2 regions of the Leminorella grimontii genome follow, and region 2 is predicted to be linked to the other one. Evidence: predicted binding sites of a transcription regulator. Region 2 holds the regulator's gene; the other holds the start of a gene.
What was found. The regulator PurR, encoded in region 2, represses purine synthesis genes. The targets are predictions, from matches to a motif close to CANGCAAACGTTTGCNTG.
Positions count from the first base shown of each region.

Region 1 (14,807 bases), 1.3 Mb from region 2:
CTTGTTTTTTATCTCAATGATAGTTATGGCTATTTTTAACCTTCTTTTTCGCCATCACCAGAGGCTCAGTCAGCGACGTTCTCCAACGGCACGTTGGCTTTTCCCGCCAGATAGCGCCGCCTGAACTCGCTAAAGTGGGCTGCGAGACGATCGGCGGCTGGCGTTTCTCCAGCAAGGCGCAATAGGCTGACAGCCACTTCCGCCGTGCAGAGCTGTTCTTTATGGCTGGCTTCCCGAAGGCGGTAATCCGAGCTTTCCAGACTTTCAATCGACAGCACGGGCAGGCCGTCCAGATAGGGGCTCTTGCGAAACATCTTTCTTGCTTCGGTCCAGGTGCCGTCAAGGATAATAAACAGGGGACGCTTGCCCGATTCGGGGGCAACTTGCGTCGTCACGCGTTCAGGAGCGGTGTAGGAGGCCGGAAAAATAACGTAGGGCTGATAATCCTGCGAATTTAGCAGAGCGAGCAGCTCGGCCGACGCTTCGGTACGAGACCAGAGAAAAGCGGCCGTATCCGGCAGCACGTCGGCGATAAGCCGACCGGTGTTGCTGGGCTTAAGCGGCTCGGTATCGTACATCACCAGGCAGAAGCGGCAGTCGGCGCGACTGACTGAAAGCGTATGGCACAGGCAGAGCTTCTTGGACAGTAGGCAGCGTGGGCAGCGAATAACGCGGCATCCGCGAGCCCGAAACGGGCGGGTCGCCTGAGCCAAGCGCGCTTCTCGCAGTTTGAGTACGGCGTTGCCGTCTACGCCGCTGAGCGTATTAATAGAAGAAAGCGCATCGTTTTCCATTGCTATTCACCGTGCCTATAAAACGAAAAAGGCGCATGATAACGGATCGTGCGCCTGAATCATCGGGTTTTTTCAGGTTTTTAGCCTAACGATTCGTCCAGCCACTGCTTGAATGGCTCTTTAGGCATAGCGCCGTTCAACATATCGACGCGCTGGCCGTTTTTAAACACCATAATGGTAGGTATACTGCGAATGCCGAAGCGTGCGCTGAGGGCGGGTTCTGCTTCGGTATCGACCTTGATGAAGCGGATTGAGTTGGCCCTTTCCTGCGCGACGTCTTCAAAGATAGGCGCGAAGCTGCGGCAGGGGCCGCACCAGGGAGCCCAGAAGTCGATAACGACGGGCAGATCGTCGTTTAACAGCGCATCGAAAGAGGATGCCGTTGCGTTAATAACCTCTCCGTCAAAAAGCGAATGCCCGCAGCGGCCGCACTTGGCGTCTTCTTCCAGACGATCTTCAGGGACGCGGTTTTTGGTCTGACAGGAAGGACAAAGCGTATTCATGTATTACCTCAGTCGATATTACGTAGGACGGTATCGCGGTAAGTATGGTCAACGCTTCGGATATCGACAACGGGATTTTATCGATAGCTATAATAGTTTTAGGCTTAGGCCGATTCATTAGTGGCTAACTACCGCGACATCGGGTAATCTTCGCGCCGGATGCGATGGTGAAGTGGAGAAAGTAATTATGAGCGACGCGTTTAACGGCAAGAGCGGCAAGGTTAAAGTGATGTACGTCCGCAGCGAGGACGACAAAGACAACAGCAAAAGCGATAAACGTCCGGACAGAAGTCGCGGCGGCCAAAAGAGCGCCGGTCGCGGCGATCGTGAACGCGAGCGCGCTCCCCGCTGGGGCGACGAACAGCGTCCGCGCGCACCGGTACGTAAAGTGGATGAAAAGCCCCCTCGCTCTGCGTGGCAGGCAAGGCTGCAGGACGCCAGCGAACCTGAACCGTTTGACCACGGCGGCATCGCCGGCAAAAGCCAGGTCGATCCGGCCCAGCTGCGTAAGCAGCGCGAAGAAGAGAGCAAGGTTTACGGCGAGAACGCCTGTCAGGCGCTGTTCCAAAGCCGACCTGAAGCGATCGTTCGTGCCTACTTTGTCCAGTCCGTCACGCCGCGCTTTCGCGACGCTCTGCGCTGGATGGCGGCCAACCGTAAGGCCTATCACGTTGTTGACGAACAGGAACTGGCTAAAGTATCGGGCACCGAACACCACGGCGGCGTCTGCTTTCTGATTAAAAAGCGCGCGGGCCTGAGCGTTGCTGACTACCTGAAAAGCGCATTGTCTAACGACTTCGTGCTGGCGCTGGACAACGTCGGCAACCCCCATAACCTGGGCGGCATGATGCGCTCATGCGCATTTTTTGGCGTTAAGGGCGTATTGCTGCGCGATCCGGGCCAGCTTGAGTCCGGCGCGGCGGTGCGTACGGCGGAAGGCGGTGCGGAGCGCCTGTCAGCGATCGGATGCGATGACTTTTCACAGGCGCTGGACGAATTCCAACGCGCCGGCTATTCCGTCGTCGTCGTCGGCAAGGGCGAAGGAAAGAACGAGACGCTGTCAACGCTTTCATTCCCGGCCAAGACGGTGCTGGTGCTGAGCGAAGAGCGCGACGGGCGTTCCAGCCTGGCGGCAAAGCAGTGCGATATTAACGTTGAGGTTGACGGCTCAGGCCAGTTGGAAAGCCTGAACGTGTCGGTCACGGCGGGCGTGCTGCTGGCGGCCTGGTGGCGTCAGTTTGGCGGTAAATAACGCCCTAAGGGTCGTTAATTAGAAAAGGGGCATTTTGCCCCTTTTCTGCATCTGGTCTCAGCTTTGGATAACGTTTAACGCCCGTCAGAAAGTCATAGCGTCAATACAAAGGCGGCCGAACTACAGCTTATCCGCGTGATGCAGCAGAACGAACTTATCCCATAGCTCTTCGTTGGTCTCCCGGTGCTCAGGGGCATGAATAATCGTGTTGTCGATGGGGCAAACCTTCATGCAGGTCGGCTCGTCGTAGTGACCGACGCATTCGGTGCAGCGAGCGGGATCGATTTGATAAATCTCGTCCCCCATGGAGATAGCCTGATTGGGGCACTCCGGTTCGCACATATCGCAGTTAATACAGCTTTTTTTTATCAATAACGCCATTACGCTAAGCTACCAAAATACGCTAAATGTCTGTCGGGAAGGCGGCAAGAGGAAGCGTTTAGACATATTTCCCTTATGTTGCGCCGGGCCCATAGTATACGCTGATTTTCTTTAACAGCGGGAGCCTTCTGAAACGCTTCCTTACCGAACGCCTCATCCCATAGCGATAAATGCGCGTAAAAACGATATACTTTCTTTAATTTCCCCAATGCAATCAACAGGAGCACCGCTTTGTCCGACGGTAACGCAAAGCCACGCCACGTATTCTTCGATCTGGACGGTACGCTGCACCAGCAGGATCTGTTCGGCAGCTTTATCCGCTATTTGGTAAGAAGCCTGCCGGCTAACCTGCTGCTGCTTGTCCCGCTTTTGCCGATTGTCGGGCTGGGGCTTCTGGTTAACGGACGTTCGGCGCGCTGGCCGGTGAGCCTGATGCTGTGGGCGATGACCGCCGGGCATGCGCAGGGCAAGCTCAACTGGCTGATGGAGCGCTTTGTGACGGACATAAAGAGCCAGTTGATTCCCTTCCCGCAGGTGTTGGAGCGGCTGGCGGAATATCTCGACGATGAAAACACCACCGTCTGGCTGGTGACGGGCTCGCCTCAGCCGCTGGTGGAAGCGGTTTATGAAGACGCTTTCTTTTTGCCTCGCGTTAACCTTGTGGCTTCCCAAATCGTTTACCGCTGCGGCGGTTGGACTATTTCAATGCGCTGTCTGGGGCGAGAAAAGGTGAAGCAGCTTGAGCAGCGCTTGGGCAAGCCGCTGGCGCTTTATAGCGGATACAGCGACAGCGAACAGGACGATCCCGTGATGTTGCACTGCCTTCACCGCTGGCGAATCGATCCTCAGGGAAACATGAAGGCGCTGACTGACGATGATATCTCCGGCGCTAAGCGGAGCGGCAGGCCATGATGAGTCGCGACAGTGATGAGAACTGGATGCGCTACGCGCTGCAGCTTGCCGAACGCGCGGATGAAGAGGGGGAAATCCCGGTTGGCGCGGTGTTAGTCTTGGACAACAAAATTATCGGCGAAGGCTGGAATAGGCCGATTGGTCGTCACGATCCGACGGCGCACGCGGAAATTGCGGCGCTAAGGCAGGGGGGCGAAACGCTGCAAAACTACCGCCTGCTGGGCGCAACGCTCTATGTGACGCTGGAGCCCTGTATTATGTGCGCGGGCGCCATGGTGCACAGCAGGATTAGTCGACTGGTCTACGGCGCGAGCGACTTTAAAACCGGCGCGGCGGGCTCTCTTATCGACATTCTTGGCCATCCGGCAATGAATCATAAAGTTGAAGTGACCGCTGGCGTACTGGCCGAGACCTGCTCGTCCCGGCTTAGCGACTTTTTTCGCCGCCGCAGAGAGGAAATCAAAGCGAAAAAGGCGCGGGCGGCGTCCGGCGAACTTTAATTTTATGCCGGAGTTCACGCTTGGTTATTGCGCCGGGTGCGCAAGCTGGTCGGGCGTCACGGCAGGATAAGCGCCTGCCGCTCTCGCCCCCGCAGCGTCGATGACGTCAGTCAGAGGAATTCTCGCCGTACGCTGCGCTTTTTCCTTTTCCTGAAGATAGCCGATCAGGCTTATCTGATAGCGCCGAATATTTTCTACGAACTGATACGCCTGATAGCCTCGCGCATAGCCGTATCGCGTCAGGCTATAATATTTTTTCTGCGTGAGCATCGTCAGCCGTTTTTTAACCTCTGCCCAGCTGTTGGGGTCGCCGCCCTGCTGCTCGGTTAGGCTTCTGGCGTCCATCATGTGGGCAAACCCCATGTTGTAGGCGACCAGCGCAAACCAGATTTTCTCATCTTCAGCAATAGTCTCCGGCAGCTTTTCCATCAGCTGTTCAAGATAGACTAATCCGCCGCGTATGCTCTGTCCAGGATCGAGGCGATTGGTAACGCCGAGAGAATCGGCCGTGTTGCGGGTCAGCATCATTATTCCCCTAACGCCGGTAGACGACGTGGCGGTCGGGTTCCAGTGGGACTCCTGATAGGCGATAGCGGCCGCCAGCCGCCAGTCTATCTGTTTAGAATACTGTTCAAACAGAGGCCGCAGGTTGGGGAGCACGTTGTCTACGGCGTTAAGAAACGTTCGAGTGTCCACATAGTTAAACTCACCCACGTGGCCGAGGTATTTCTCTTCGAGCTTGGCCAACGAGCCGTCCTCGTTAATCTGGTTAAAGAAGTCGAGCATGGCGGCGTTCAGGCTGTTATCGTCGCTTTTATAGGTATACCACACCACAGGCTCCTCTTCGGTGATGTCAAAAGCGACGGCCAGATTGGGGTAAATGCGCTGGAGGATGGCAATGGTCACCGAGTCAGCGATGGTATAATCCAGCTCGCCGCTGGCGACCTGCTTGAGCAAATCCGTAGAGGAAAGCGTCGATGAGGTTTCCCACGTAAGGTCGGGATAGACGCTTTTTTTAAGCTGGTGCAGCGTTGAGATACTGGCCGAACCAGAGACGATGCTAAGGCGCCCCTTCAGGTTTTCCAGCGACGACGGCTTGGCCGCATTTTGTCTATATACCAGCTGTTGCGAAACGGAATAGTAGGCAGGACCGGCGCTCAGCGCCTTCATCCTTTCCTGATTGAAAATAAGCCCGGCGGCCAGCATGTCGGTTTTACCGTTTTCCAACCCTTTAAACAGGTCAGTCACGTTGCGCTGAGTCTTTATGTTGAGCTTGACGCCAAGATAGTCAGCGAACATTTTCGCCAGCTCGTAGTCCAGCCCCTTAACGCCGCCGTCGTCTTGATAGTAGTAGGGCGCTGCGCGAAGGGTATCTACGTTGAGTTCACCGCTGGCGATAATTTTCTGTAACCGGGTACCGCCGTCATGTTTCCAGTACAGCATGGGCCAGAGCGCCAAGGCTAGCAAGAGGGTGATAACGCCAATAAAGAAGTAGTTAGTTTTTAACGGCTTCAATAGTTTTTCTCTATACTCGTCATGCTTCAAGCGACAAATGGTGATTAACGGCTATGGGGGCGATCATCCCAGAACGGTGAGTCGTTTTATCTTTGATTTGTAATGTGTTTATACTTATTTTTCTACTTTTTCTACTCGGTTTTTATTCAGGCTTTGTCTAGCGCCGAGCGGTGCTTTCGACGGGCCAGGCGCCATTTTGCTTAAGCGTTCAGCGCTTGGCAAATAGTATATGACGCATTCTAGGGATCGTTCGCATAAATAATAAACACGCAAACGGTTTCGTCGGAGGGCGCGATTCTCTATAATGTAGCCAGTTTTTTTCTCCTAGCCTTAGACCAGAGATATTCTCACTATGGAAATTTTCCGCGGCTCGCCTGCTTTATCTGCATTTCGTATCGCTAAGTTGCTCTCCCGCTGTCGTGAACTTCGCCTGCCCGTCAGTGATATTTACGCCGAATACCTCCATTTTGCTGAACTGAATGCCCCGCTGAGTGAAACGGAGCGGGAAACGTTAAAACGGTTGCTTAAATACGGCCCCTCTTTGGCGGAGCATGAGCCCGAGGGCCAGCTGCTGTTGGTGACCCCAAGGCCCGGCACTATCTCTCCGTGGGCTTCTAAGGCAACGGATATCGCCCACAACTGCGGGCTGAGCCAGATTCGTCGGCTTGAGCGCGGCATCGCCTACTACGTGCAGGCGCCTACTCTCGACGACGAACAGCGTCGAGCGCTGGCCGGCCTGCTGCATGACCGGATGATGGAGTCCGTATTTAGCGACGTTTCGCAGACCGAGGCGCTGTTTGCCCGGCACGCGCCGATGCCGCTGGTCGAAATTGATGTCTTGGGCAAAGGGAAACGGGCGCTTGACGATGCAAACGAAAGGCTGGGGCTGGCGCTGGCGCCGGACGAAATCGACTATCTGCTCGATGCTTTCACGCGACTGAATCGCAATCCGACGGACGTTGAGCTTTACATGTTCGCTCAGGCCAACTCGGAGCACTGTCGCCACAAGATTTTCAACGCCGACTGGATTATTGACGGCAAGGCGCAGCCGAAGTCGCTGTTCAAAATGATAAAGAACACCTTTGAACAAACGCCGGACTACGTACTGTCCGCCTATAAAGACAATGCGGCCGTGATGGAAGGTTCGGCGGTAGGGCGCTTCTTTGCCGAGCCGGGCTCTGGCGTGTACGACTATCATCAGGAAGAGGCGCATATTCTGATGAAGGTGGAAACCCATAACCACCCGACGGCGATTTCCCCCTGGCCGGGGGCGGCGACCGGTTCCGGCGGTGAAATTCGCGATGAAGGCGCTACGGGGCGCGGAGCCAAGCCGAAGGCGGGCCTGGTTGGCTTTTCCGTATCTAACCTGCGCATCCCCGGTTTTGAACAGCCTTGGGAGCAGGACTTCGGTAAGCCGAATCGCATCGTTACCGCGTTGGATATCATGACGGAAGGGCCGCTGGGCGGCGCCGCGTTTAACAACGAGTTCGGCCGCCCGGCGCTGCTAGGCTATTTCCGCACCTATGAAGAGATGGTGGATAGCCACAACGGCGCGGAGCTGCGCGGCTACCATAAGCCCATCATGCTGGCTGGCGGTATCGGCAACATTCGCGCCGAGCACGTAAAGAAAGGAGAAATCAGCGTTGGCGCCAAGCTTATCGTGCTCGGCGGGCCGGCGATGAACATCGGGCTGGGAGGCGGAGCCGCCTCTTCAATGGCGTCCGGCCAGTCTGACGCCTCTTTGGACTTTGCCTCCGTGCAGCGCGATAACCCGGAAATGGAGCGCCGCTGTCAGGAGGTTATCGACCGTTGCTGGCAGATGGGCGATGAAAACCCGATCCTGTTTATTCACGACGTGGGTGCGGGCGGCCTGTCTAACGCCATGCCGGAGCTGGTAAGCGACGGCGGAAGGGGCGGACGGTTCGAGCTGCGCGACATCCTGAGCGACGAGCCGGGCATGAGCCCGCTGGAGGTGTGGTGCAACGAGTCTCAGGAGCGCTACGTTTTAGCCGTTGCGCCGGAGCAGCTGCCGCTGTTTGACGCAATTTGCCGACGCGAAAGAGCGCCCTATGCCGTTATCGGTGAAGCGACGGAAGAACAGCATCTGTCGTTGCACGACAGCCACTTTGAAAATCTGCCTATCGACCTGCCGCTTGACGTCTTGTTAGGCAAAACGCCGAAAATGACCCGCGACGTGGCCACGCTTCAGGCAAAGGGGAAACCGCTGGTGCGTGAAGGCATTGAGCTTGAAGAAGCCGTAAAGCGCGTCCTTCACCTTCCCGCCGTAGCGGAAAAAACCTTTTTGATTACCATCGGTGACCGCACGGTGACCGGCATGGTCGCTCGCGATCAGATGGTCGGGCCGTGGCAGATCCCGGTAGCGGACTGTGCGGTCACAACCGCCAGCTATGACAGCTACTACGGCGAAGCGATGTCTCTGGGCGAGCGGACCCCTGTTGCGTTGCTGGACTTCGCCGCTTCGGCGCGCATGGCCGTGGGTGAAGCGCTGACTAATATTGCCTCTGCGCAGATCGGCGAGCTAAAGCGCGTGAAGCTTTCGGCTAACTGGATGGCGGCCGCTGGGCATCCGGGCGAAGACGCCGGCCTGTATGAAGCGGTTAAGGCGGTGGGTGAAGAGCTGTGCCCTGCGCTGGGGCTGACTATCCCGGTGGGTAAAGATTCGATGTCGATGAAAACCCGCTGGCGGCAGAACGACGAGGACGTTGAAATGACGTCGCCGCTGTCGCTGGTGGTTAGCGCCTTCGCTCGCGTAGAGGACGTTCGCGGCACCGTTACGCCGCAGCTGCGTACCGATAAAGGGGACGCGACGCTGCTGCTTATCGATCTTGGCGAAGGGCGCAACGCGCTGGGCGCCACCGCGCTGGCGCAGGTGTATCGCCAGCTCGGCGACAGGCCTGCCGACGTCAGAAGCGTAGATAGGCTCGGCGCCTTCTTTAATACCATACAGGCGCTGGTGGCCGATCGTAAGCTTCTCGCCTATCACGACCGTTCCGACGGCGGCCTGCTGGTGACGCTGGTGGAAATGGCGTTTGCGGGCCACTGTGGGCTGACGCTGGATATCGCTTCGCTGGGCGACGACGCGCTGGCTGCGCTGTTTAACGAAGAGCTGGGCGCGGTGATCCAGGTCGCCGACGCGGATCTGGCCGAGGTTGAGGCACTGCTGTCTCAGGCCGGGCTTGGCGGCTGCGTGCACCGCCTCGGCCGTGCGGTAGTCGGTGATGAGATTGTTATTCGCAGCGGCGATGCCGCCGTCTACCTGCAGAGTCGCCAAACGCTGCGCGTCTGGTGGGCGGAAACCACGTGGCAGATGCAGCGCCTGCGGGACAACCCTCAGTGTGCGGACATGGAGCATCAGGCCAAGCAGGACGCCAACGACCCCGGCATGAACGTAAAGTTGAGCTTCTCGCCGAAAGAGGACGTCGCCGCGCCTTACCTGCTGAAGTCAAGGCCGCACATCGCCGTGCTGCGCGAGCAGGGCGTCAACTCTCACGTTGAAATGGCCGCGGCTTTCCATCGTGCCGGCTTTGAGGCGATTGACGTTCACATGAGCGATCTGCTGTCAGGCAACGTCGGTCTGGAAGGATTCCAGGCGCTGGTGGCCTGCGGCGGCTTCTCCTACGGTGACGTGCTGGGCGCGGGCGAGGGGTGGGCCAAGTCGATTTTGTTCAACGAGCGGGTGCGCGAGCAGTTCACTCGCTTCTTCCACCGCCCTGACACGCTGGCGCTGGGAGTGTGCAACGGCTGTCAGATGATGTCGAACCTCAATGAGCTTATGCCGGGGGCTTCCCACTGGCCGCGCTTTGTGCGCAACCTCTCCGAGCGTTTTGAAGCGCGATTCAGCCTGGTTGAAGTGGTAGACAGCCCCTCTCTGTTGCTAAAAGGGATGGCAGGCTCTCGGCTGCCGATCGCCGTTTCTCACGGTGAAGGTAGGGTGGAAGTGCGCGACGCCCAGCACCTTGGCGCGCTGGAAAGCGCAGGGCTGGTTGCCATGCGCTACGTTAACAATCGCGGTGAGGTAACGGAAGATTACCCGGCTAACCCGAACGGCTCGCCTAACGGCATTACGGCGGTGACCAACCTTGACGGTCGGATCACGGTTATGATGCCGCACCCTGAGCGGGTTTTCCGCACCGTCAGCAACTCCTGGCATCCTGAAGAATGGGGCGAAGACGGGCCGTGGATGCGGCTGTTCCGTAACGCCCGCAGGCAGCTAGGCTAATTCTTTCTCGAACTTATCGGGTTAGAACATAAAAATCCCTCACACGATATGTGAGGGGTTTTTTATCGCATTGATTTAAAAATTGTTTTTTATAGTGTTGGTAAACGCAGACAGTCGGTGGTTTTGAGTGTCTCAAAAAAGAGACATTTAATTCATTGATTTTTATAGCGGTATTTGAGGTGTGAAAAGGGTGTCTGTTTTTGGAGACACAAATTGTGATTATGATCGGATAAATTTCACCAGAAGCGCTGCTCATTTCAAAGCTAATAGTATTTTTGTTTTATATATCAGTAAATTAATTTAAATTTTAAAAGTTGGCACGACAAGTGCATTAGTTTATACGTCGCTCATTCACCTTTTTATGTCAGAACGCGGTAACGTGACGCTACATAAGCCTTAGAATGACGCCAAAGCCATGGTGCCTATCGTCAATTGAACCGATATCAACCGCGCAAGCGGCTTATCAAACTCAGGACGACACGTTGAGTGAGGCGCCAGCCCTTAAGTGTCATGCTGTGATGAAACGTATTTCATCAATATTTGACACTTCGGATGTTATTCGTCCGGTTTTCCGATGACGGCGTAGCCTCATCACCTTGCGGACGACGTTGAAGGACATCCACGTATTTTTCTCGGGTGATAGATAATTATCTGAGATAAGCAAATAACATTCTATCAGGCACTTAACCATTTTTGGATAAGTGCCTTTTTTTTGCTTTAACGCGCTAAAATCTTTACTGAAGTTGGGCAATAACGCTGTTTTCTTCCGCTCAGGTCGGATAGCATCGTTATCGGTTTGATATCGTTATGAGAGTGCCTCATTGAAAAAGTTTAGCCGTTTCCCCCGCTCCCTACGCCAGCTGGTGCTGTTGGCCTTCCTGTTGGTGCTGCTTCCGCTGCTGGTGCTGGCGTGGCAGGCCTATAAGAGTCTGGATCTGCTTAGCGAGCAGGCTGCGGACATTAACAGCACGACGCTTAGGGACGCGCGCCGCAGCGAGGCGATGACTAACCTGGCGCTAAGCATGGAGAGAAGCTACCGTCAGTACTGCGTACTGGGGGACGAGACGCTGGAAAAGCTCTATCAGGAGCAGCGCCAGCAGTATGCCAGCATGCTGGACGTTCATGCCGCCGTGCTTCCCAACGAAGAGCTTTATAAATCCCTCAAGAAGCTGCTAAACGATTTAGGTAAAATCCAGTGCAAAAACAGCGGCCCGGACGATGCATCCTCGGCGCTGCTGATCCAATTTTCCAAAACCAGCAATGAAATGGTGCAAACGACTCGAGGCATCATTTTTTCCCGCGGCGAGAAGCTACAGCAGGCGATCGCAGATAAGGGCTATTTCTTTGGCCAGCAGGCGCTTTTACTGTTTTTGCTCAGCGTCCTGCTGGTTTTCCTGTTTACGCGTATGATAATAGGGCCGGTCAAGCAGGTGGAGCGGATGATAAACCGCCTGGGTGAAGGTAAAAGCCTGACCTCGCTGGCGGCGTTCAAAGGGCCGCGTGAAATTCAATCGCTGGCGCAGCGCATCGTTTGGCTAAGCGAGCGCCTGTCGTGGCTGGAGTCGCAGCGACACGAGTTTTTGCGTCATATCTCTCACGAACTGAAAACGCCGCTGGCCAGCATGCGTGAGGGTACAGAACTGCTGCTGGATCAGGTAGCCGGGCCTTTGACGGAAGACCAGAAGGACGTCGTCGCCATTCTCGACAACAGCAGCCGCGATTTACAGCGGCTGATAGAGCAGCTGCTTGACTACAATCGATATCAGGCGGATGCGAGAACGGAGAAATCCCATATCGATCTCGAGCTGATGGCGTCGGAGGTTATCGCGGCCCACAGCCTTCCCGCACGCGCCAAACTGATGACTACCGAATGCCGACTGGCGCAGAGCGAATGCTGGGCAGAATCACCGCTGTTGAAACGGGTGCTTGATAATCTCTACTCCAATGCGGTGCACTATGGCGAGGAATCCGGTACTATCTGGATTGTGAGTCAACGAGTCGGCCAAATGATTCAAATAGATGTCGCCAATACCGGTGAAAAAATACTGCCGCAGGAAAAAGCGATGCTGTTTGAACCCTTCTATCAGGGAAGTCGTCAGAGAAAAGGCGCCGTGAAGGGCAGCGGGCTGGGGCTTAGCATTGCCCGTGACTGCATTCGCCAAATGGAGGGCGAACTGCATCTGGTTGACGTAGACTATGCCGACGTGTGTTTCCGCATTGAGTTACCTTTATCCATTGAGAAGTAAAAGATAATGCCTAAGAGTTCTGCCAGAACCATAACAGCAAAAGAAAAGGCGAAGAACGCGCGCTGCCGACTGAAAAGTAAAATCGGCGGCGCTTTACTGCTGTCAGCATTCGCCCTGTTGAGCGGATGCGTCGAACGCGGCGTGGTTGACGCCGCTTCCGGAGAAATAAAGTATGAATCGCCCGATCGTAAAGTGAACGACTACTCGCGCGTGCGCTGCGACGGCGATATCTGGAAAAGCCAAAACGATGAAACCAATGCCAACGGGCTCTATTGGCTGAGGCTGATTAGCTGTGCCGGAACCTTTACGCCGACGCAGGCGCGAGTGCAGTCTTACGGTTACGACGGCACGAAATGGGACGGTGTGTTTAAGCGCGCGATCCTGCTTTCCAAGCTGGATTTAGGCAACGCAGAGCGGCGCGGCGCATTGGAACAGCTAAAGAATTTTCAGGCAACCTATCCCGACAGCGTCTATTCGCTGGTTCAGATGTGGCGCAGCGAGCAGCAGCTCCAGCTAGGCCTTCAGGAAGAAAGGGCGCGCGCTCAGCGTCAAAAAGAGGGCGCGGAATCGCAGATAGTCGATCTCCAACTGCAAATGGTGGAGATTAAGCATCAGCTGCACGAAACAACCCGCAAGCTGCAAAACCTGACCGACATCGAGCGCCAGCTTTCCTCCCGCAAGCTGACGCAGGGCGAGTCGCTGCCTCCGGTCAATGCGCTGCCTCCTCAAAATCCGAACGCGGGCTCGGCGGTAAATGAGCCTAAGCCTCAGCCGGTAGAAGCGGCGGCGCCGAAGGTGGATGAAAAGGTTGAAGAGAAGGCGGCTCAGCCAGCCAAGGCCCCTCAGGAACCGGCCGTTGCTGAACCTAAAGCAGAGGTTAAAAGCAGCGGCGCTTCAACAGAAACAAAGCAGCCTGAAAAACCGGCCACCGCAGAGCCTGAGTCCAAGCCTGCGCCCAAATCTGAGACAAAGGTAGAGAAGCCCGCGCAGCCGGCTCAAAGCCAGCCTGCGCCGAGTGAAGCCGCGCCAGCGGCGCAAAAGCCCTAACGCGGTGACGGATGAAAGGAGTTTGCTGAAATGACACAGCGTAAAACCGCCAGTCTATTGTTGGTCGATGACGACCCCAGTCTGCTTAAGCTGCTGGGAATGCGCCTGACCAGCGAGGGATTTAACGTCACAACGGCGGAAAACGGTCAGGAAGCGCTGCGGCGTTTGGCCAGAGAGCAGGTGGATTTGGTGATAAGCGACCTGCGGATGGACGAGATGGACGGCATGGCGCTGTTTGCCGAAATACAAAAGCGCCAGCCGGGCATGCCCGTCATCATCCTGACGGCGCACGGTTCTATCCCCGACGCCGTGGCTGCAACCCAGCAGGGCGTATTCAGCTTTTTAACCAAGCCGGTAGATAAAGACGCCTTGTATAAGGCGATCGACGACGCGCTGGCGTTAAAAATACCCGCCAGCGCCAGCGACGACGGTTGGCGAGAAGAGATAGTCACCCGCAGCCCGACGATGCTGCGCCTGCTGGAACAGGCAAAGATGGTGGCGCAGTCCGACGTCAGCGTACTGATTAACGGCATGAGCGGTACCGGTAAAGAGGTGCTGGCGAAGGCTATCCACCGCGCCAGCCCGCGCGGCGGCAAGCCGTTTATCGCGATCAACTGCGGCGCGCTGCCCGAACAGCTGCTTGAATCAGAGCTGTTTGGCCACGCCAAGGGCGCGTTTACCGGCGCGGTCAGCAGCCGGGACGGCCTGTTTCAGGCGGCAACCGGCGGCACGCTGTTTCTCGATGAAATCGGCGACATGCCGCTTGCGCTGCAGGTCAAGCTGCTGCGGGTATTGCAGGAGCGTAAGGTCAGGCCGCTGGGCAGCAATCGCGATCTGGACATCGACGTGCGCATCATTTCCGCGACCCACCGCGATTTGCCTAAGGCGATGGCCAAGGGCGAGTTTCGTGAAGATCTCTACTACCGTTTGAACGTCGTAAACCTGAAGATCCCCGCGCTCAACGAACGCTCGGAGGATATTCCCCTGCTGGCGGAGCACCTGCTGCGCGAGTCCGCCAAGCGCCATAAGCCGTTTGTAAAAAGCTTTTCCACCGACGCAATGAAGCGCCTGATGGCCGCAAGCTGGCCGGGCAACGTGCGCCAGCTGGTAAACGTGATTGAGCAGTGCGTCGCCTTGACCAGCACGCCGGTGATTAACGAATCTTTGGTGCAGCAGGCGCTGGAAGGGGAAAACACCGCGCTGCCGACCTTTGTTGAAGCGCGCAACCAGTTTGAGCTGGTTTACCTGCGCAAGCTCCTGCAAATGACCAAAGGAAACGTGACCCACGCGGCCAGAATGGCGGGCCGAAATCGAACCGAGTTCTACAAGCTGCTTTCGCGCCACGAGCTGGATGCGAACGATTTTAAAGAGTAGGCTTTTTAATTCTCAGGACGGTCATTTATACTGCCGTCCTCAT
Region 1 covers NZ_CP146357.1:933,226-948,032, forward strand. Annotated here, with positions in the region: gene V8L73_RS04445 (tRNA-uridine aminocarboxypropyltransferase) at 66-794, opposite strand; gene trxC (thioredoxin TrxC) at 875-1,297, opposite strand; gene V8L73_RS04455 (tRNA/rRNA methyltransferase) at 1,485-2,549, shown strand; gene V8L73_RS04460 (YfhL family 4Fe-4S dicluster ferredoxin) at 2,670-2,930, opposite strand; gene yfhb (phosphatidylglycerophosphatase C) at 3,162-3,842, shown strand; gene tadA (tRNA adenosine(34) deaminase TadA) at 3,839-4,342, shown strand; gene mltF (membrane-bound lytic murein transglycosylase MltF) at 4,367-5,857, opposite strand; gene purL (phosphoribosylformylglycinamidine synthase) at 6,210-10,097, shown strand; gene V8L73_RS04485 (HAMP domain-containing sensor histidine kinase) at 10,919-12,343, shown strand; gene V8L73_RS04490 (hypothetical protein) at 12,350-13,390, shown strand; gene glrR (two-component system response regulator GlrR) at 13,421-14,764, shown strand.
Region 1: the regulator PurR is predicted to act here: its motif matches at 6,124-6,141, upstream of purL (phosphoribosylformylglycinamidine synthase).

Region 2 (14,807 bases):
AGTTCAGGGTAGAGAGGCAGCATGGCAAGATCGCATTCTCTATCCCCCCAGTAGCAGGCTGGATCGAAAATAACCGAACCGGCAGCGCTCACGCCACAGTTGGCCGGCCAGAGATCGCCATGCAGCAGTGAAGGCTGAGGATGATGCCCTTTCAGGCGTTGGCTAACGATAGCGATAATCTTGTCTATATCGCCGAAGTTATACCCTTTCTCATTTGCCAGTTGAAGCTGCCAGCCAATGCGCTGTTCGGCAAAGAACGCGTTCCAGTGGCGCTGCCAGCGGTTAGGCTGAGGGGTGGTCGCCAAATCGCTGTCAAAATCAAAGCCGAACTGGGGCTGTTCGCTCCACTGGTGCAGCCTGGCCAGCTGCTGGCCCAGGCAGTATGCATAGTGGGCATCCAGCGGCTTAAGCGGCAGGTATTCCAAAAGAAGAAAGCTATAGTCCCTGTCGTAACCCACGCCGTAAACTTTCGGTACGCGGACCGTTCCGCTCTTCGCCAAGGCCGCCAGCTGGTCTGATTCGGCGGTGAAAATAGGCAAAATATCGCGCGTATCGTACTTAACAAAAACCTCAGTTACGCCGTTACTGACCCTGCGTGCGTGGTGGATATCCCCTCCCGGCAACTCCTCCTTTTCGATAATTGTATAAGTCTCGCCCAGATACTCACTCAATAAACGACCGACGGATTGCCACATGACATCACCTCAAGGTTATTATCAAGACGGTTTCAGGTTAACCTTTTGACTATAGCGAAACGTCGATCTAAAGCACAGCTTTGCGCTAAACATGCGGCCTGCGCGGCATATAGCGCCAGATAATCATAACCACCCGCATAGCGGGTGGTTTGCTCTTGCCCTATAAGGGCTTGTTACCGACTGCGCCTAAATGACGCCGCTTTCTCTTCGTTCAAGCTAAGTGTCTTTGCTACTTTGGCTTACCCCTTGAAGGGGTCTGTATACTCTTTGCTGCTCAATTTGTCTGAGACTAAATCTGATTTCTCTTGTTCTCTGATATATTTTTGGATTGTCGCTTCATTTAGCCCTACCGTACTTACATAGAAGCCTTCGCTCCAAAATTTTCTGTTGCCAAACTTATATTTTAGATTGGCATGTCTATCAAAAATCATCAGCGAACTTTTCCCTTTCAGATACCCCATAAAGCTTGAAACACTCAACTTCGGAGGAATACTTACCAACATATGAACATGATCCGGCATCAGGTGACCTTCTATTATTTCCACTCCTTTATACTTACAAAGGTCTCGTAATATCTCACCTACGCTTGAACGTATACTATTGAAAATCACTTTCCGTCTGAACTTCGGCGAAAAGACGATATGGTATTTGCACAGCCACTTTGTATGCGCTGAGCTTTGTGCTTTAATGCCCATAAACACCTTTCCTCATTTTAGTTACGGTTATTAGCTTGAACATCTATATCGTAACGGAAAGGTGTTTTTCTTGGTATAACCCTTTGATCCCACCCGCAAAGCAGGTGGTTTTATGTTTAAGACGCTAACGCGACTTAAACTGGCTAAAGCCATAATAAGAAACCGACGATAAACGTCGGTTCTCAATGCGTATAAAGTACGGAAAAACTAAAGCATATTGATGAGCCGTAAAATCACATAGATGAATGCGCCCCACAGCACCGGCGCCACGTAAAGCTCGGTTATCTGCGCAAAAATGGAGGTGTTTGGAATCGAAATCAGCTTCTGCAGCTCCTGCTTTGAACGGGCCTGTTCACCGTTCATTGCTTCAAGGATCGCTCGCTCCGTCACGCCTTCCTGCACGTTATAAACTCGCTTGGCTAACCTTGCGCCGGAGGCAGAGAGCGCTAGCCCAACGAAAATCAGCAAAAAGATAACGATAAACCAAACGGTGTTGGATGCAGTCCAGTTTTGAATATTCGGCACCGGCGAGTTAGTCCAAAAGTACTCAAGAAAAGAAGTATATTGGCGCACGATGTTGAACATCACCTGCAAGAAATCCATGATAGTCGCCGTCATTTCCTGCATCTGGCTTTTAGGCGCTACCAGGTACTTAAGTACGGATATCACCGTCGAAATCAGCGCAGGTATAAAAATAACAATCCCGACGATCCGCTTCACTAAAGCCAACGCTCTAGCCTTATGGTGAGTCATTCTGCCTCCATGTTGAAACACCGATTTTACTCTATTGATTTCAAAAAAATATGTTCCACAAGGGAACATTCTCACTCACCGACAAACCGCTAACCTGAAAACGCGACGTTCCATCGCTGCGCTTTGACGTCATTAAAAACAATACCCGACATCGGCGCTGTCGGGTATTTAAAAACGATTAGTGCGTAACGGCAATCAGGCTGTAAGTCACGATAACGAACAAAGCAAAAACGACCGTGCTTAAAGACCACTTTAATTCAGCAGACATCTTGGACTCCTTTTTTACTAATTGGGGGTAATGTTAACGTGAGTTTATCAGCCCTATTTCGGCTAAAGGTGCGAAAACCGCAAAAAACGTTGCGTTCTTTCCGCTACAGCCCTTTTACTTTTGAATTAAATGCGCCAAAATTCATCGCCAAGCATCACTGATAACGATAACGTAAGTTAGCGCCAGTGCGTATGATACAAATTCTACACCGTTTTGCTTTTAATGTGTAATTGAAAAGGCAAACGTTAACTTACCCGCTTACACTGTCATCTGAGCAACGAACGGTATAGGCACAGGAGAACCCGCTTTTATGGCAACCATTAAAGACGTAGCGAAACGCGCCGGCGTTTCAACGACGACGGTATCCCACGTCATCAATAAAACCCGTTTTGTTGCGGAAGATACTAAAACTGCCGTCTGGGCCGCCATAAAAGAACTCAGCTATTCGCCCAGCGCCGTCGCCCGCAGCCTGAAGGTTAACAGTACTAAAACGCTGGGGCTGTTGGCGACCAGCAGCGGTTCGCCCTACTTCGCCGAAGTCATTCAGGCCGTAGAGTCGGCCTGTTATAAAAAGGGCTATACGCTTATCCTTTGCAATACTCAAAACGATCTTGAAAAACAGCAGGCCTATCTGGCCATGCTGGCGCAAAAGCGCGTAGACGGCCTTTTAGTAATGTGTTCTGAGTATCATCCCCCCCTGCTTGAACTACTAAACGACTATCAGCATATTCCCATGATGGTGATGGACTGGGGTAAACACAGCGACTTTACCGACAATATCGAAGATAACGGCTTCCACGGCGGGTATCTGGCCGCACGCTATTTGATAGACCGAGGCCATCGAGATATCGCCACCATTACCGGCCAGCTAAATGAATTTACCGGACGGGAGCGACATAGCGGTTTCCTGCACGCGCTGAAAGAGGCCAACATCGACATCCCCGATGAGTGGATTGTTGAGGCGGACTTCCAGCCGCAGGAAGGGTATGACGGTATGATGAAGCTGTTAAAAGCCCAAAAGCGCCCAACGGCGCTATTTTGCGGTGGAGACGTCATCGCCATGGGTGCGCTGTGCGCCGCTGGCGAAATGGGGTTACGGGTTCCCGACGATATCTCCGTCATCGGTTACGACGACATTCGCAATACGCGTTTTTACAACCCGCCCTTGACGACGATTCAACAGCCAAAAGAAAACCTGGCGGAGATGGCGCTGGACATGCTGCTCGATCGCATAATCAACAAGCGCGAAACCTACCACTCGATTGAACTGCACCCCGAGCTGGTTGAGCGCAATTCCGTTGCCGATGGTCCCTATCTGAAGAAATAGTCCGCAGGCCCGCCTCTCTGGCGGGCTTTTCGTTTGCCCCTCCGCCATTCTCTTCCTATAGTTAAACCTGAGAAGCAGTCAGGTTCAGGACGCCCTTTTACCGCATCGGATGTAATAACAGGCGCTAAAGCGCCGCCGATGCCAACACGGTGATAGTCCTATGAGGTTAGTTAAGCGTACAGCAACCATTAGTTTATTCGTCGCGCTGATGACGGGCTGTTCTCTGTTGCCCGGCGTTCGGATGAATAATCTGGAATACAGCGTTACTCCCAAAGCTAACGAAGGAGAGCCAATCCTTGTCGACTTTGTTGCCGTTGAAGGTGGCAGGTTAACCGCTCAATTGGAACACTATACGTCTGAACAATGGTTTAAAGAAAAAAGCGACCTTCTGAAAAAAAACGCCAAGGGACTCATCGTCTGGCCAATCGTTGTTCGGCCCGGAACGTCGGTAACGCTTAGAAACGTTCCCCTTTACGGTAAACCCGCAGATAACGTATTTCTGTTCGCCAACTATAAAAGCAAAGGAGCCCATCGCCTTGAGCTTGAGCGTTCACGTCTGATTAAGCTGGAGTTTCGCGACGGCGACGTATACGCGGTTAATTGATTTATCTCTTCATCCCCAAGGCCTCCATTCTACGAGGCCTTCTCTTTGTTTTTCATCCCTATATTTCGATTTTCGAAAAATCATTATTCGCAAATTGGCGATTCTCTTTATTGTCAAAAGTAATTATATTCAAGTCAATTGTAACCAAATATTATTATTTTCATATTTAAAAACATCCAGCAACAACCAATTACAAAGAGTCACTCAAATATCTTGAGAAAGATTGAATAGATAAGACGGATTTACGTTCAAGTAACTGGAGAATGTTATGAAATTTAAATATGCGTTAACCTCCCTTGCGCTGTCGGCAGCTTTATTATCAGCTTTGCCCTCTACGGCACTGGCTATTGGTGGAGCGAGCGGAGCAAAGCTGGACTATCAGGTTCAAGGTCAAATAGGCGAAGTCGTCATGAACCCATACGATATTGCGCCACTGACGGCAATTATCCGCAACGGCGGTTACGTACTAAGAGACGCATCGGTTCGTATTGTGCCTAAGGCGAACGGTCAGGAAATCAAATATCAGGTAAACAATAAATACCTTCTGACCTACGGTGGGATCCCCGTTTTCGGCCTTTATCCCGATTACGTCAACACGATTGAAGTTGAATATATCCGCCTCTACGGCGAAAAAAGTGAAAAAATTAAAGAAAGCTACACCGTCTATGCTCCTCCTGCCTATACGGAATCAGCTGGAACCAAAGAGGAACAGGCTTCATTTTTCACCGTAAACGTTAAAAAAGTCGCCCCTGAATTTAAAGACCGACTCTATCTGCTCAACAATCTACAGGACAAGTCAGGAAACGGCACCCGCACCGTATGGAATAACCCCGTTGGCGGCGCGCTTGAGTGGAATTTCTACCCTGTCAACGCCATTATCGACACTTCCGGCGATATCCGCTGGTATATGTTCGCCAATCCTATTTACGATCTGAAATCTATCTATAAAGCCGGCGTAATGATGGGCTTTAAGCAAAACGACGACGGTGCGCTAAGCTGGGGCTACGGCCAGCGCTACGTGAAGTATGACATCATGGGAAGAGAAATCTTTAATCGCCGGTTGCCCGACAACTACAACGACTTCTCCCACTCGATGGATAACGCCGCCAACGGCCATTACTTCCTGCGCGTAGCCAGCTCCAACCATAAGCGCGCCGACGGTAAGAACGTTCGCACCGTGCGCGACGTGATTGCCGAAGTCGATCAAAACGGCGTAGTGGTGGACGAATGGCGGCTGTTTGACATCCTTGACCCCTATCGCGACGTTGTGATGAAAACCCTCGATCAGGGCGCCGTTTGCCTGAATATCGATGCAAGCCAGGCCGGCCATACCTTAAGCGCGGAAGATCTGGCCGCATTGGACTCCTCTGACAAGTTCGGTGATATTGTCGGCAGCGGGCCGGGCCGCAACTGGGCTCACGTCAACAGCGTTGACTATGACAGCGAAGACGACTCCATTATCATTAGCTCCCGCCACCAGAGCGCCATTATAAAGATTGGCCGCGACAAGAAGGTGAAATGGATCCTCAGCGCGCCCGAAGGATGGAAAGCGCCCTTTGATTCAGCCGTGTTGACCCCCGTTGACGCCAAGGGGCAGAAAATCAAATGTGAAAACAGCGTCTGTGAAGGCGGCTTCGACTGGACCTGGACTCAGCATACGGCCTTTAAAATCGACAGCATGAGTAAAGGCGACTCCATCTACGTTTCCGCCTTTGACAACGGTGACGGACGCGGCATGGAACAGCCTGCGATGCCCAGCATGAAGTACAGCCGAGCGGTCATTTATAAGATTGACCAAAAGAATAAAACGGTACAGCAGGTGTGGGAATACGGTAAAGAACGCGGCAATGAGTGGTTCAGCCCCGTCACTTCAATCACCGAATACCAGCAGGATAAAAACTCCGTTTTCGTCTACTCGGCAACCGCTGGCGGCTCGTTTGACCTTGCCGTTGGCGCCTTCACCAGCCTGCCTAATCCCTATATTGAAGAGTTCAAGTGGGGAGAAACCGAACCTTCCGTTGAAATTCAGCTACACGGAACGCGGGGCTATCAGGCAATGCCGTTTAGCCTGACAAAAGCCTTTAGCAAATAGAGCCTAAGCGCATAAAAAAGCCCGAACGTCTGTTCGGGCTTTCCATTTTTATTCAACGTTACTTGTAACTACCGGCCCGCAGGGCCTCAATACGCTTATCCAACGGCGGGTGGGACATAAACAGCTCGCTGAAGGTCTTCGCCTTACCGTTAATACAAAACGCCATCATGCTGGATTCTTCCTGCGGCTCATAGCTGGTCTTTAGCCGCTGTAGCGCCGCAATCATCTTCTCGCGGCCAACCAGGTTAGCCGAACCGGCGTCCGCCTTGAACTCACGGTGGCGAGAGAACCACATGGTAATGATGCTGGCCAGAATGCCAAACACCAGCTCAAGCACCATGGAAACGGCGAAGTAGACCATCGTATTCCCCGAAGAGGAGCTCTCTCCGTCTCGGTTCATAAAGCCCGACGCCACCTGAGCGATAAGGCGAGAAGCGAATATAACGAAGGTGTTCACAACGCCCTGAATCAGCGTCATTGTGACCATGTCACCGTTAGCGATATGGCTAATTTCGTGGGCCAGCACGGCTTCCGCTTCGTCCCGGCTCATGTTCTGCAGCAGCCCGGAACTTACGGCTACCAGAGAAGCGTCTCTGCGCGCGCCGGTCGCAAAGGCGTTAATGTCGGGAGCGTGATAAATGGCAACCTGAGGCATCGCAATGCCGACCTGCTCAGACTGGCGTCTAACCGTCTCAACCAGCCACCGCTCCACTTCATTGCTCGGCTGGTCAATGACCTGACCGCCGACGGTGCGCAACGCCATCCATTTTGACATCATCAGCGAAACCAACGCGCCGCCAAAGCCAAACAGGCCGGCCATAATCATCAGCCCCTGTACGCTGCGGCCCTGAATGCCCGTCAGGCTCAGGATAATGCCGAAAATAAACATAACCGCGAGGTTTGTTAGTAAAAAGAGCGCGATACGCATCATAGGTTTATTGCTTCCTCAAAGAAGTAAAAAAATGTTTCTTACCCATAGATCTTATGGGCTCTGAAGCAAATTTCAAGCGCCAACGCGCGCCACTTAACAATTCGGTCATAACTTTACAATAGTCTACATTTTTCATCACAGGCTTTAACAGCCGGGACAAAAAAGGCGCCCGAAGGCGCCTGTAATAACCGATAACTCGATCGGACTATTTTTTCACTGCCGCCGCGTTGGCTTTTTCCAGTGACGCCAGATCCAAGGCGATTTGAACCGTCTCATCCAGATAAGGATCGGGCTCTTTATAGTCCTTAGGCAGGTCTTCCAGCGACTTCAGCTTTTTCTTGCCTTCGTGAGTCAGGCGTTCGTTGATGCGCGTCAGGCGAGTAGCATCCTCTTCTGCGCTATCCTTCTCACGCTTGGCCAGATTCAGAGAAATCGAGCCACGCTTGTCCTTATTGGCCTTATAGCGAGCGAGATCCTGCATGATGTACTGGAACTCGGGATTCGTAGCAATGCGCGCATCGTGATCCTTAATCAAGGTCGGTACATACTGAGCCTCGTTACCCTGCATCGTATAGGCGGCTTTAGCTACGCTATCCCACGGCAGTGCGTTATCTTCGAAGCTCTCCCCGGTTTCAGCGGGATCGACGCCGGTGGGCATCACGATATCTGGCGTTACGCCCTTACGCTGGGTGCTTCCGCCGTTAATACGATAGAACTTTTGAATCGTATACTGAACCGAGCCCAGGTCCGGCCAGTCAGGGCGAAGCATCTGATCGTAAATCCGGTTCAGCGCGCGATGCTGCTGCACGGTGCCCTTGCCGAACGTCGGTTCGCCGACAATCAGCGCACGGCCATAGTCCTGCATTGCGGCAGCGAAAATTTCCGACGCGGAAGCGCTGAAGCGATCGACCAACACCACCAGCGGCCCTTTATAATAAACGATGCCGTCGGTATCGCTGTCCTCACGGACCTTGCCATTATTATCGCGAACCTGAACGACAGGACCGCTGGGAATGAACAGCCCGGAAAGAGAAACCGCTTCAGTCAAGGCGCCGCCGCCGTTGCCGCGCAGGTCGATAATAATGCTGTCAACGTTCTGATGCGTCAGCTTTTGCAGCTGAGTCTTAACGTCTTCAGTCAGGCCGACGTAGAACCCGGGAATATCCAGTACGCCAACTTTTTTCTTGCCTACCGTTTTCAGCGTCATTTTAACCGCGCGATCTTCAAGACGAATTCGCTCTCGGGTGATAGTGACAACCTTAGTCTTAGCGCCCTTTCCTGCCGGTAAAATCTCCAGGCGAACCTTACTGCCCTTGGGCCCTTTGATCAGCGCGACAACGTCGTCCAGACGCCAGCCGATGACGTCAACAATAGGTTTGTCCTGTTGGCCTACGCCGACAATCTTATCGCCAACGGCAATCGCTTTACTTTTGGCCGCCGGCCCGCCGGGCACCAGCGAGTTAATCTGGGTGTAGTCGTCTTCCATCATCAGTACGGCGCCAATCCCTTCAAGAGACAGGCTCATCTCTGTATTGAACTGTTCCGTATTGCGAGGGGAAAGATAGCTGGTATGGGGATCGATTTCCCGAGCGAAAGCGTTCATGAAGGTTTGGAAAACGTCTTCACTCTTGGCCTGCGTCAGCCGCTTAATAGCGGACTGATAGCGCTTGGTCAAAATTTCTTTAATTTCAGGCCATTTTTTGCCGGTAAGCGTCAGGTTCAGCGCGTCGTATTTGACCTTTTGGTTCCAAAGCTTATCCAGCTCGGCTTCACTAGTAGGCCACGGAGCCTTGCTGCGATCGACCTCAATGGCGTCATCGCCATCAAACGTCATCGGCTTATCCAGCAGCGACAGCGCGTAATTCAAGCGTTCAAGGCGACGTTTCTGAGCATAGTTATAAAGCGCATAGGCGGTATCAAGCTGGCCCGACTTCAGCTCGTCATCCAGCGACTTTTTCTTATCGGCAAACTTTTCAATATCCGATGCCAAAAGCACGTTGTGGCTAAAGTCCAACATGTTCAGATAGCGATCGAAGATCTTCTCTGAAAAAGCGTCGTCGAGCGTAAACTGACGATAGTGTGAACGCGTAAAACGAGCGGTCACGCGCTCACTCACCGCCGCATGCTGGACTTCCTGCTGGAGATCCGGAATTTGCTCAATGCGGAAAGTCGCCTCTTTCGCATAACTTAATCCTGCTAGAAATAAGCTTGCAATGGCCGTTAGTCGGACTAAGTTATTCATGCGTTGGCTGACCTCTACCTCAGAACTGTAAGTGTTCGGCGCGAACTAACATAGCTAACCCGGAAGCCAGCTGAACGCGTACGCCGTCTTTCGCGATTTCAAGAACGGTTGCATCCATGGCGCTCTTACCGGCAAGAACCTGCACCGGCTGACCGATTTTCAATAAACCGATATCGCCGACGGGCGTTGTGCGCGGCTGTGGCTTGGCGGGAGCCTTCGGCTGAGGGGCGCGGGGCGCGGCAGGCTTTGCCTCTGCGCCTTTCTTCACCGCAGGGCGAGAACGACGTACCGGAGCATCGCTTTTTTCTTTGCCTTCTTTTTCTTTGCGCTGTGCCGCGCGCTGAGCCTGAACGCGCGCTTTAGCCTCTTCCAGCTGCTTGCGCGCATGCTCCACGTGCTGAGCTTCCAATGCGCCGCAGTCCGTACCGTCCAGATCGACGCGCTGAGCGTCGGCCTTCAGACCGTGTAGATAGCGCCAGCTGGAAGTGTACAGGCGTAGAGCGGTACGCAGTTGGGTTTTACTAAACAGCGTTTCTTCCGGCAGACGGGCTATCACGTCTTGGAAAATGCCGATCTTAAGCGGCCGAGCCTCACCTTCAAGCGTAAAACAACGCGGGAATTTCTCAGCCAGATAGGCAATAACTTCTTTACTACTGTTCAACTTGGGTTGATTTTCCATGAAATTTCCTGATGACAACAAACTAGCCCGAACATGCAGGCGCAAATCAGGCGCCATTATAATCGCAGTGCGGGTAAAAGCCACGCTCTCCGCACTTCAAGTTTAACTACACCACAACAAATCGCCATTTAACATTGAGACAAATGCCGTGAAAGGCATCGGACTATCCCCTTCAGCCCTTCTTCATCTTCGCCGTCAAAACGACTAAATACGGTACTGTCTATATCCAGTACGCCAATCAGCGCGTCGCCGCAGTACAGCGGCAACACAATCTCCGCATTGCTTGCGCTATCGCAGGCAATGTGGCCTTCAAACTGATGAACGTTGTCTACTCGTTGAATACGCGCAGTTAGCACTGCCGTGCCGCATACGCCCTTTCCGACCGGAATTCTGGTACAGGCAACCTTTCCTTGAAAAGGCCCCAGAACCAGTTCTGGGCCGTTTAGTAAATAAAAACCGACCCAGTTGACCTCGTCCAGACGTTCAAACAGCAGAGCGCTGGCGTTTGCCAGCGAGGCTATTCGATCGGGTTCGCCGCTTAGCAACGAAGCGAGCGTATTTTCCAACTCGGTATAGAACGCTTTTTTATTCATTTTATCAATAGATACCGCTAAATATACCGCACCCTGTTATCGATCTTTAGACTCACGTCAACCGCCGGCCAGCTTTACTTTGAAACCTTTACATTCTAGCAAGACTTTTAGCTCATCGCGCTTATCGCCTTGAATTTCAATCTGCCCCGTTTTTACCGCACCGCCGCACCCGCACTTTTTCTTCAATTCAGCGGCCAGCTTTTGCAGTTGGTCATCATCCAGATCCAAGCCGGTAATGATGCAAACGCCCTTTCCCTTCCGGCCGCTAGTTTGGCGCTGAATGCGCACAACGCCATCGCCCTTGGGGCGCTCCGCCGTCTCTTCCTGCGGCTTAATGCGCCCCGTGTCTGTACTATAAACTAAGCGGCTGTCGCTCATAGCGGCCTCAGACTGGTCAAAATATCGCGAAGCGCCCGAGCCGGATCGGCAGATTGGGTAATTGGGCGCCCGATAACCATATAGTCGACGCCGGCGGCCATCGCCTGCGGCGGCGTCATTACGCGACGCTGATCGCCAAGCTCGCTACCGACGGGGCGAATGCCCGGCGTCACTAGCTTAAACGATGAGCCGAGCAGCGATTTTAAGTGTGTAGCCTCATGGGCTGAGCATACGACGCCGTCAAGGCCGTTATCTTTGGCTAGACGGGCCAATCGCTCCGCGTGATCTTGTAGAGAACCCTGAATGCCGATTGCTTTCAGCTCGCTTTCTTCCATGCTGGTAAGCACCGTTACGGCGATAAGGGCTGGCGCATCGCTTCCATACGGCAACAGCGCGCTTTTAGCCGCTTCCAACATTCTCGCTCCGCCGCAGGCGTGTACGTCAACCATCCATACGCCCAGCTCGGCGGCGGCAGAGACGCTTCTGGCGACCGTATTGGGAATATCGTGAAACTTTAAGTCAAGGAAAACGTCAAATTCACGCTGCTGCAGCGAGCGAACCAGCTCAGGCCCGCACAGGGAAAACATCTCTTTTCCTATTTTTAAACGACAGTCCGCCGGGTCAATTTTATCGACCAGCTCAAGAGCTTCGCGCTGAGTGTCAAAATCCAGCGCAACAATAACGGGAGAAGTCGACGTCGACATAGTGTTTTCCTGTTCTCTTCTTTTCGGTTAAATCAGTTTGTTTTTACATCAATAGACTGCATTATTGGCCGTCCAAACCGCGGATCGGCTTTACCGTCGACCAGGCCTTACACGACGGGCAGTGCCAGTAAAGCGAGTTGGCGGTCAGTCCGCACTTTTCACAGCAATAGCGCGGGCGAGAACGGATCTGTTCGCCCACCATTTCCTGTAACACTATCAGGCTCTCTTTTGCGCGCCCTTCTTCCGCTTCCGCCAGCTGATAATTCATCAGGCGATAAAAGCCCCGCATCGTCGGGTGAATTTGAAGCTGATGGTTGACGTACGCCTGAGCGGCGTCTCGCCCCTCGCGCAGTTCCAGCATATCCGCCAGCATAAGCTCTGCGGCTGACCCCGTTTGCTCCGCCACGCAGCGCTTAAGATAGGCGACCCAGAGGTCTTGCTGCCCCAGACGCTGATAGCATTCGTAGAGCATAGGCAGGGTTTCGCTGACGAAGTCTTTATCCTGCTCGATAACTTTTTCCAGCTCGACTATTGCTTTAGCGTCGTCGCTGCGGGCGATCCAAATCCGGCCGGACATAATCGATACGCGGGCGCAGTTTTTATCGGCCGCAGAAGCCTTTTTCAAAAGCCCCATCGCCTTATCCAGATCGTCGGATCCCATCGCCTGCAGCGCGAGCTCGCAGTAAAAGTGGGCAATCTCGACTCGGTATGCGTCTTTGCCGGCCTTTACCAGCTTTTCGGCCACGTCGATAGCCTGCTGCCAGTCACTGGTCGTTTGGTAAATAGTTAAAAGCTGCTTTAACGCCGGTAGGCGAAAGTCCTCTTCGTCGACTAACTGGGAAAACATGCGTTCAGCCCGATCGTATAAACCGGCCGCCATGTAGTCCCAGCCTAGCTGCTGCGTAGCCAAAAGCCGCTGCTCAAACGACAGTGAGGCGCTTTCGATTAACGATTGGTGAATTCGGATGGCTCGGTCAACCTCGCCCCGGGAGCGAAACAGGTTGCCTAAAGTAAGATGAGCTTCAAAGGCGCCGCTGTCTTCCTTCAGCATGTCGACAAACAGATCGACGGCCTTGTCCTGCTGGTTAGAAAGCAGGAAGTTTACGCCGTCCACATAGCCGCGAGACAGCTTATTCGCTTCCTGCTGGCGCTCCTGCTGTATGCCCCTACGCCCCATATACCAGCCATAGGCTGCGGCCACGGGCAATAACAAAAACAGCAGTTCAAGCATACAGCGCTATTCCTTTTCGGCGATCTGCTGCATAACGGGAGCGGCTTCAACGGGCGCCGTCGTCTCGTTTTGTAAGCGCTTGATCTGGCGCATCGCACGTCCAAGACGTAAGCGTAAACGCAAATAGAATATGCCTGTGACCAGCCAGCCGAGAATAAAGCCTCCGCCGAACAAAACGGCCAACAGCGTAGATAGCGCGTAGTCGCCCTTCGCAATCAAAAAGTTGAAAGTTACAACCTGCTCGTTGTGGGCTCCCAACGTGACGGCGATAACCAGAATAACGACGGCGATTAATCCAATCAGTAAATATTTCACATTGCTATCCAAAACATAGAGATAAACGGATGAATTATACCAAGAATGCTTGGCCGTGTCCTTTAACTTAGCATTTCTGCGCGCTGAACGAAAAATGCGCGCAGCACAGGAGCCTGATTTTCACTGATATTGCTTTAAAATACTAGGCCGTATCCCTTATTTATGCACGATGCCGACGCAAAACGTCGGCGATTTTCAACGGTGCATTATTCATCCCGCCGGGCCTTAGCAAATATCTTCCGCTCGGCGACCCAGCAGGCGCTCAACGCCAGCAGGCCGCTTAATAACGTTGAAACAATTAAGTCTATAGGCCAGTGCATCCCCAACAGGAGCCGACTTCCCGCAACGGAAACGGCCCACGCCATCAAAACGCCGGCGTCTAGATAGCGGCGACGCGGCAGCAGCAAACCGATGCCCATCAGCGCCCAAGAAGCCGTAAACAGCGTGTGCCCAGAGGGAAATGAATATCCTGTTTCTCTTTGCCAATGGTCGGACAGCCACAGGGGCACTCTCGCCTCTTGGCCTAGCCGTTGTTCAATCATTTTCGCTCGCGCTTTTCGACCCTGCTCGTAAAAGGCGCGATCGTCAATATGGTACTCATTCTCCATCCAGAGCACATAAGGCCTTGGTTCTGCTACCGTTTCTTTAACCACGGATTTTATCGCCTGTCCTCCTACGATAACCGCAGCCAGCAGCGCAACGACGGCAATTGCCTGACGCCCGGGCAAAGACAGTCGCCATATAAACCAAACCGCAAGAATAACGCTGGTTATCGCCCCCCAAGGCGAACTGGCCGTCTCTGTGAGCCAAAATAAAGGAAGGAGAAATGCGTTTCCCTCTCCCGGATACCAGCGCCAGCCGACGCAAAGCGTCGCCAGCGGTAAAATCAGTAAAAGCAAAACGCCAACGGCAAGGCGCCCGGTCAAACGGCTCAGCATACAACAACGTCTTCCTGTACTTATAACGGCTGACTATAATTCCATAAAAATGTCCGAAACGATAAAACTATCGCGCATTATTTATTAACTAACTGGCAACAATGCGCCGTAATTGGTTTATAATATGGCGTTTCATGCCGTAGTGACGCATCCGTCAATCTAAGCGCAAACAGCAAAAGCAGAGTCAATCGTCATTGGAGAACATCATGCAGTTAAAGAAAGTGGCTGAAGCCAAACTACCGACCCCTTGGGGAGACTTTCTGATGGTCGGGTTTGAAGAGTTGGCCACCGGGCATGACCACGTTGCGCTAGTGTTTGGCGACATCAGCGATGATAATCCCGTATTGGCGCGTATTCATTCC
Region 2 covers NZ_CP146357.1:2,226,419-2,241,225, forward strand. Annotated here, with positions in the region: gene V8L73_RS10440 (fructosamine kinase family protein) at 1-695, opposite strand, end outside; gene tnpA (IS200/IS605 family transposase) at 935-1,390, opposite strand; gene V8L73_RS10450 (YniB family protein) at 1,598-2,143, opposite strand; gene V8L73_RS10455 (YnhF family membrane protein) at 2,322-2,411, opposite strand; gene purR (HTH-type transcriptional repressor PurR) at 2,722-3,738, shown strand; gene V8L73_RS10465 (hypothetical protein) at 3,899-4,342, shown strand; gene V8L73_RS10470 (aryl-sulfate sulfotransferase) at 4,611-6,434, shown strand; gene htpX (protease HtpX) at 6,493-7,365, opposite strand; gene prc (carboxy terminal-processing peptidase) at 7,571-9,607, opposite strand; gene proQ (RNA chaperone ProQ) at 9,627-10,286, opposite strand; gene V8L73_RS10490 (GAF domain-containing protein) at 10,415-10,879, opposite strand; gene yciH (stress response translation initiation inhibitor YciH) at 10,937-11,257, opposite strand; gene pyrF (orotidine-5'-phosphate decarboxylase) at 11,254-11,961, opposite strand; gene lapB (lipopolysaccharide assembly protein LapB) at 12,023-13,192, opposite strand; gene V8L73_RS10510 (LapA family protein) at 13,199-13,507, opposite strand; gene pgpB (phosphatidylglycerophosphatase B) at 13,714-14,445, opposite strand; gene ribA (GTP cyclohydrolase II) at 14,652-14,807, shown strand, end outside.